DNA from 2 places in the Streptomyces sp. NPDC014734 genome. Region 2 is predicted to be linked to the other one. Evidence: riboswitches for the same ligand, from Rfam matches in the RefSeq annotation. Region 2 holds a riboswitch; the other holds the start of a gene.

The links. A riboswitch is a leader RNA that binds a small molecule or an ion and turns the genes downstream of it on or off. The one in region 2 is predicted to bind cyclic di-AMP.
Region 1: it holds a riboswitch for cyclic di-AMP, as region 2 does, so the genes downstream of both, ACF1CT_RS20595 (transglycosylase family protein) here and ACF1CT_RS04045 (M23 family metallopeptidase) in region 2, are expected to answer to the same signal.

What each region holds. Positions count from the first base shown of each region.
Region 1 covers NZ_JBIBYN010000012.1:132,678-136,415, reverse strand. The annotation lists gene eno (phosphopyruvate hydratase) at 1-1,287, opposite strand; gene ACF1CT_RS20595 (transglycosylase family protein) at 1,607-2,380, opposite strand; cyclic di-AMP (ydaO/yuaA leader) riboswitch at 2,384-2,554, opposite strand; gene ACF1CT_RS20590 (transglycosylase family protein) at 2,854-3,738, opposite strand, start outside.
Region 2 covers NZ_JBIBYN010000002.1:26,867-30,604, reverse strand. The annotation lists gene ACF1CT_RS04060 (SHOCT domain-containing protein) at 1-184, opposite strand, end outside; tRNA gene ACF1CT_RS04055 (tRNA-Met) at 434-507, shown strand; gene ACF1CT_RS04050 (PP2C family protein-serine/threonine phosphatase) at 796-1,896, shown strand; cyclic di-AMP (ydaO/yuaA leader) riboswitch at 2,143-2,295, shown strand; gene ACF1CT_RS04045 (M23 family metallopeptidase) at 2,565-3,626, shown strand.

The sequences.
Region 1 (3,738 bases), on a different contig from region 2:
TCAGTCCGCCGGGCGGAACCGCGGGAACGCCGAGCGGCCCGCGTACACCGCGGCGTCGTCGAGGATCTCCTCGATGCGCAGGAGCTGGTTGTACTTGGCGACACGGTCCGAGCGGGCCGGGGCGCCGGTCTTGATCTGGCCGCAGTTCACCGCGACGGCGAGGTCGGCGATGGTGACGTCCTCGGTCTCGCCGGAACGGTGCGACATCATGCACTTGAAGCCGTTGCGCTGGGCGAGCTCGACGGCGTCCAGGGTCTCGGTCAGCGAGCCGATCTGGTTGACCTTGACGAGCAGGGCGTTGGCGGAGCCCTCCTCGATGCCGCGCGCCAGGCGCTCCGGGTTGGTGACGAAGAGGTCGTCGCCGACGATCTGCACCTTGGCGCCGAGCTTGTCGGTGATGATCTTCCAGCCGGCCCAGTCGTCCTCGAACAGCGGGTCCTCGATGGAGACCAGCGGGTACGCGGAGACGAGCTCCTCGTAGTACTCGGTCATCTCGGCGGCCGAGCGGGACTTGCCCTCGAACTCGTACTTCCCGTCCTTGTAGAACTCGGACGCGGCGACGTCGAGCGCGAGCGCGATGTCCTTGCCCGGGACGTAACCGGCCTCCTTGACGGCCTCGACGATGAGGTCGAGGGCGGCGCGGTTCGACTCCAGGTTCGGCGCGAAGCCGCCCTCGTCGCCGAGGCCGGTCGACAGGCCCTTGGTCTTCAGGACCTTCTTCAGGGTGTGGTAGACCTCGGCACCCCAGCGCAGGGCCTCGGAGAAGGACTCCGCGCCGATCGGGGCGATCATGAACTCCTGGATGTCGACGTTGGAGTCGGCGTGCGACCCACCGTTGAGGATGTTCATCATCGGAACGGGCAGCAGGTGCGCGTTCGGGCCGCCGAGGTAGCGGAACAGCGGCAGGTCCGAGGCCTCGGAGGCGGCGTGCGCGACGGCCAGCGAGACGCCGAGGATGGCGTTGGCGCCGAGCGAGCCCTTGTTCTCGGTGGCGTCCAGGTCGAACATCGCCTGGTCGATCAGCCGCTGCTCGGTGGCGTCGTAGCCGACGAGCTCCGGGCCGATCTGCTCGATCACGGCGAGGACGGCCTTCTCGACGCCCTTGCCCTGGTAGCGGTTGGGGTCGCCGTCGCGAAGCTCAATGGCCTCGAACGCGCCGGTGGAGGCGCCGGACGGCACAGCAGCACGGCCCGTGCTGCCGTCGTCGAGGCCGACCTCGACCTCGACCGTGGGGTTCCCCCGGGAGTCGAGGATTTCTCGGGCTACGACGACGTCGATGGACGGCACGAGGCATCTCCTTCTGGGATATGACGCTGGTTCTGCAGGGTCACTTTGGCCTTGCGACAAGAGCCTAACCGGCCCGGCCCGCTCGGCCCGACGACCGCCCGCCCCCTGGGACGAAAAAGGGCCCGAGAGGGCATGATCCGGGGCAAACGGCAGGTTCATTACGGATCAGTAACTACAAAGGTTGAACCGACGGGCGCCGCACACCGCGCCCCTCACGCAGAAACCCCGGCCCGGCGCGTACGGGGAAACGCGCGCCGGGCCGGGGTGGCTCGGGGAGGAGAGAGCCGGGCCGGGATGGCCCGGGGGGAGGGAGCCGGGACTACTTCGTCAGGTGCAGCTGCTGACCCGGGTAGATCAGGTCGGCGTCCTCGACGATGTCCTTGTTCAGCTCGAACAGCCGCTGCCAGCCGCCCTTGACCTTGTGGTCCGCGGCGATCTTGCTGAGGGAGTCGCCGGAGACGACCTTGTACTCGCCGTCGCCCTTCTCGACCTTCTCGCCGGTCGGGGTGGTGACGGTCTTCTTCGACTCGGCGCGCGGGGCGGCGTGGCGCTCCGAGCGGGAGGCGGCCGGGGCCTCGGTGCGCTCGGCCTTCTTCGGCTGGGCCTTCTTCGGCTGGGCCTGCTGCGACTGCTGACGCTTCGGCGCCGAGGGGGTGCTCTGCTGCTTGGCGGCACCGGAGTTGGCGGAGGAACCGGTGTCGACACCCGGGTCGACACCGTCGTTGCGCAGGTTGCCGGCCCAGGCGCAGCCCCAGGCACCCGGACCCTGCATGGCGAGAAGGCGCTCGGCGGTGGCGATCTGCTGGGCCTTGGTGGCCAGGTCGGCGCGGGGGGCGTACTGCGTACCGCCGGCGGCGGCCCAGCTGGACTGCGAGAACTGCAGACCGCCGTAGTAGCCGTTGCCGGTGTTGATGGACCAGTTGCCGCCGGACTCGCACTGGGCGACGGCGTCCCAGGTGGAGACGGAGGCGGCGGAAGCGCCGGTCGCACCCATCAGCGGAACGGCGACGGCGGTGCCGGCGACACCGGCGAGCGTGGCGATCCGGACGGCCTTGGACGGGCGGCGGTGCTTGCCCTTGCCGGAAAACAGCATGGAACTTCTCCTCACCGACGCCTACGAGGTGAGCTGTCGGGTTCGGGCCAAGTGAGTTGCCCGGTCGCACGTCCTAGCGCGCGACTTCACCCCTAGCCGGTCCTGATGCGTCCTTCGACGACCGGGCCGACGCCTACCTGGGTCCCCCGCTCCTGCCTACGGCGCTTTCGCGTCTGTTCCCCCCGACCGACGGCAGGATTCGGCGTGACGGTCGACGGGGCCCGCGGTGCGAGCGGTTTCGAACGTAAACATACGCAAGCCCTACATTCAAAGATGGACACATCGGACAATATGCCCTTACTTGCATCCGATGAACTGCCGTTTCCGCAGGTCGGGAGCGATGCGCGAGAACACCTCGGACACGACACGCCAATACACGCAAAGAGACCCATGTCTCACTTGGACACAAGTGGACATAGGCCCCTGAAGCACCCCAGACTTTGAGGCTCTTTCAGTCGATTGTCAGGCAGTTCTCAGCCTGCCCTCACATCGAGTTCGAGGTTCTGGCCAGGGAGGATGAGGTCCGGGTCGGAGCCGACGACGTCCTTGTTCGACTCGTAGAGCGCGGTCCACCCACCGGGAACCTTCTGTGCGTCAGCAATCGCCCAGAGATTGTCACCGGGACGGACGGTGTAGGTGTCGTCGGCGACCGGGGCTCCCGTGTCGCGGGCCCCGCCCTCGCCCCGGGAGGCGTGACGGCCCGACTCGCGGTCGTCGCCGCCGGACGAGTCGCGGCCCTCCTCGGCGGCCGGGGCGCCGCGGTGCTTGCCACCCGTGCCCGCGGCACCGTCCGTTCCGGACGGGGCGGAGGAACCCGAGGGATCGGAGGAACCCGAGGAACCGGGGCCTGACGAACCGGACGCGTCGTTCGCGCCGGGGGAACGGGAGGCGTCCGCGGACGGGGACGCCGACTCGGTGGCCGAGGGGTTCGCGGACGGCTCGGTGCCGCCCTTCGGCTCCTTGGCGTCGTCCGCGGGCGTGGCGCCGTCGGACGGGGACGCCGACGCGCCCTTCGCCGGCTGCTCGCTCCCCGTCGCCCCCGCGGACTGAGCCGGGTCGGCGGAGGGCGTCACTCCCGGGTCGACCCCGGGCAGCGCCCCGCCCGTCGCGAGGCCGGAGATGACCGCACAGCTCGGCCACGCCTTCGGGCCCCGGGCGTCGAGGATCTTCTCGGCCACCGCGATCTGCTGCGCCCGGCTGGCGAGGTCGGCCCGCGGGGCGTACGACTCACCGCCGTACGCCTTCCAGGTCTCCGGGGAGAGCTGGAGGCCGCCGTAGGAGCCGTTGCCGAAGTCGGCGCTCCACGTGCCCCCGCTCTCGCACTCGGCAACCCGGTCCCATGTCGTGGCGTCGGCCGC
Region 2 (3,738 bases):
ACAGAAGGACGCCGAGGTAGGGCAGCAGAAGCGCCACGATCAACCATCCGGCCTTGGCCCAGCCGCCGAGGTCGTCGCTGCGGAAGATGTCTGCGATGACCTTGAAGAGCAGGAACAGCCACATGATCCAGAGGAAGAACCAGAGCATCGTCCAGAAGAGGTTGAGCAAGGGGTAGTTGTCCACGTTCGCTCCCCGGTCACCGCGATGTCGTCGCGTCGGCCAGTCGACTGATGAATCAGTGATATCACCCCATATCCGGATCCGCTCGTCGCCGTCCGGAGGGGTGGCGGCCGTTCGGCGAGGTGTTGCGGTGTCGGTGACGCGGCTCCGGCGGCGGCACCTTCTTCCGGTGCCCGTGTCCCGCCGCGTACACGGCCCGGACACCGAGTGGTCATGAGCGCTCCGAACATGCCGTAGAGTTGTGTTCACCGACGCGGGGTGGAGCAGCTCGGTAGCTCGCTGGGCTCATAACCCAGAGGTCGCAGGTTCAAATCCTGTCCCCGCTACTGAAGACCTGGGCCCGACACGCATGCAGCGTGTCGGGCCCAGGTCGTTCTGGCGTGCGACGGCCGGGCGCACATCGGGTGGGGTGTGAGCTGCGCCCTGCGGGTACCCCCATTGGGGGACGAGGATTCGCCGCACGGCTCCGCTCCGGCGAGCCTGAGGGCGGGGCGCGGTATCGTCCGCAGCCGCGCGTACCGGGCAGGAGACCACAGGTGTGGAAGCGGCTGAAGCGGCGCGGCAGGCATGCCGGAGAAGGGGCAGGGGTCGCCGGTACCAGGCAGTTCGTGCGCATGCTGCCCGCGCTGATGATCGCCGGCGGACTGGTGTTCGACCTGTTGACGCCGCCGACCTTCACCGCCATCCCGATGTTCGTGGCGGCACCGCTGATCGCCGCGCCGTTCTTCTCACTGGCCAGCACCATTCGTATCGGCGTCGCCTCGATGCTGGCCGTCGTCGCGCTGCGGCTGTTCAGCAGGACGTTGCCGGAGATCGTGCCGCTGATCGAACTGCTCACGCTGGCCACCGTCTCGATCCTGGCGGTGGTGATCAACGGGGTCGTGCGGCGGAGCAATGAGCAGTTGGCGTCCGCGAGGGTCATCGCCGAGCGGGCCATGCGCGCCGTGCTGCCGAAGCCGTCTGACCGGATCGGAGGGCTGCATGTGGCGGCCCGGTACGAGGCGGCCCAGGCGGACGAGTTCGTCGGCGGCGACCTGTTCGCCGTGACGGACACCCCGCACGGGGTGCGGCTGGTGGTGGGGGACGTGCGCGGGAAGGGGCTCGACGCCGTGGAGACGGTGGCGGTGGTCATCGGGGCGTTCCGGGAGGCGGCCGAACAGGAGCGTTTCCTGGAGGGCGTGGCGCGGCGGCTGGAGCGGGCGCTGGCGCGGGAGGGGGAGATGCGGAGGGGGCTCGACGCCGTGGAGGGCTTCACCACTGCCGTACTTGCCGAGATCCCGTCGGGGCTGTCCCGGGTCCGGATCGTCAACCGGGGGCATCCGGAGCCGATCCTGCTGCACCCGGACGGGGCGCTGGACGTTCTGGCGCCGTCGGTGCCCGCGCTGCCGCTCGGCATGGACCTGGGCGCGTGGCCCGACCGGGCGGACGAGTGGGAACTGCTGCCGGGAACGACTCTGCTCCTCTACACGGACGGTCTTTCCGAGGCGCGGAACGCCGAGGGGGTCTTCTACGATCCGGCGGCCCGGCTGCGCGGGCGGATCTTCCCCGGCCCCGAGGAGCTGCTGTCCGCGCTCACCGATGACGTGCGCCTGCACACGGGTGGCGAGTCGACGGACGACATGGCGCTGCTCGCGGTCGTGCGTCCTGCGGAGGGGCAGCCGGACCGGCGCAGAACCGTCCGGATCGTGGGGCCGGGCCCCGTGCGATCGGGATGACGTCCGGGCCGTCGAGGGCGCCACGGTGCGTAATCGAGAGACGCCGCTCCGATAACATTTGACGCAACGTCAGTTCAAGGGGTGTGACTGAGGGGCGATCAACTCGTCTGTTGCGTCCGCCTGTGTCCCGTAAAGTCCAGGCCAAAGACGTGAACGATCAGTGGGAACGGCTTGGAATCGGACCCGGGTGTCTATTAACGTTCGATAACGCAGTGCGGTCGTCCCAGCCGTCGTCAGTGGCGGCACCGCGTGCGAGCGCCGAATTCCGAAAGGAAACCGGGGAACCATCACCTTGGGGTGAATCGGACATCTGTGCCTCGTGAGAGGCGGAGAAGTCCGTAGGAGACCTTCCTGCTCCGAACCCGTCAGCTAACCCGGTAGGCGAGAAGGAAGGAAAGGAGTGCGCCCCCGTGGCGTCCAACAAGCCTGCCCCAGAGGCCCCCACCCGGCTCGACTCCGCATTCGGACCCGGTAACGGCGCCGACTTCGCCCCGGGGTACGGCTCCGGCCCGGGATATGGCTCCGGCCAGAGCTACGGTTCCGTCCAGGGTTACGGTTCCGGTTACGGTTACGCCCCCGAACCCGGCTACGGCTCCGAGTACGGAACCGTCGGCACGGGAACGGCGTTCGGCTCCGATTCCGGTACGTCGTACGGCACCGATCCCGGCATGGGCGGCGGTGAACCGGGCGAGGTCTTCGTCGCGGGCCGATCCGGCGGTGAGTTCCACGCCGACCTCGACCGCGGTCCCGAGCGTGCCCTGGACGAGTGGAACCCCACCGAGGAGTCCGTCCGTCCTGTACGCGGCAAGCACCGTGTCGCCAAGCAGCGCAACGGACTTGCCCGCAGTTCCACGGTGCTCGGGGTCGGCGTCATAGCGGCCGTCGGCGCGGGCGGCATGGCCACCGCGCAGAGCAAGCCGCCGGTCTCCATCTCGCTCCCCGACTCCATCGCGGACAACCTGCCCGACGCCGCGTCCCTTCCCGGCGTGGGTGCCTTCTTCTCGGGCGGCTCCGAGGACGACAAGCCCCGGGACACCACCGCCGACGCGCCGCTCACCACGGCCGGCCTCACCTCCGCCGAGGCCGAGCAGGGTACGACGGACGCGGGGGAGGCGCTCCGCGCCCGTATCCTCCAGCAGGCCGAGCAGCAGCAGGACGCCGCCGACGCCGAGGCCAGGGCGGCGCAGGAGAAGGTCGCCGCGGAGAAGGCCGCCGCGGAGGCCAAGAAACAGCAGGACGCCGCCGAGGCCAAGGTCGCCGCCGAGAAGAAGAAGGCGGAGGAGGAGGCCAAGAAGAAGGCCGAGGCCCTGCGTCTCGCCAAGCTCGCTGCCAGCTATGCCATTCCGGTCAGCTCCTACACCATCACCTCGACGTACGGGCAGGCCGGCCCCATGTGGTCCTCCGGCCACCACACCGGCCTCGACTTCGCGGCGCAGACGGGCACGCCGATCAAGGCCGTGCACAGCGGCACCATCAAGTCGGCGGGCTGGTCCGGCGCGTACGGCTACCGCACGGTGCTGGAGCTGGAGGACGGTACGGAGCTGTGGTTCTGCCACCAGTCCTCGATCGGTGTCGGCGTCGGCCAGAAGGTCTCCACCGGTGAGACCATCGGCCGGGTCGGTGCCACCGGAAACGTGACGGGAGCCCACCTCCACCTGGAGGTCCACACCCCCGACGGTACGGGTGTCGACCCGATGAACTGGCTCCGGAACAAGGGGCTCACCCCCTGAACCACCGCTGGACGGGCTCCGGATCGTCGTCTCCGGCCGTCCTGCGGTGCTGAGTTCCCGGTGGCGCTGAGCCCCCTGCGGTGCTGAGGTCCGCGCGCTACCGGGTCCCTCG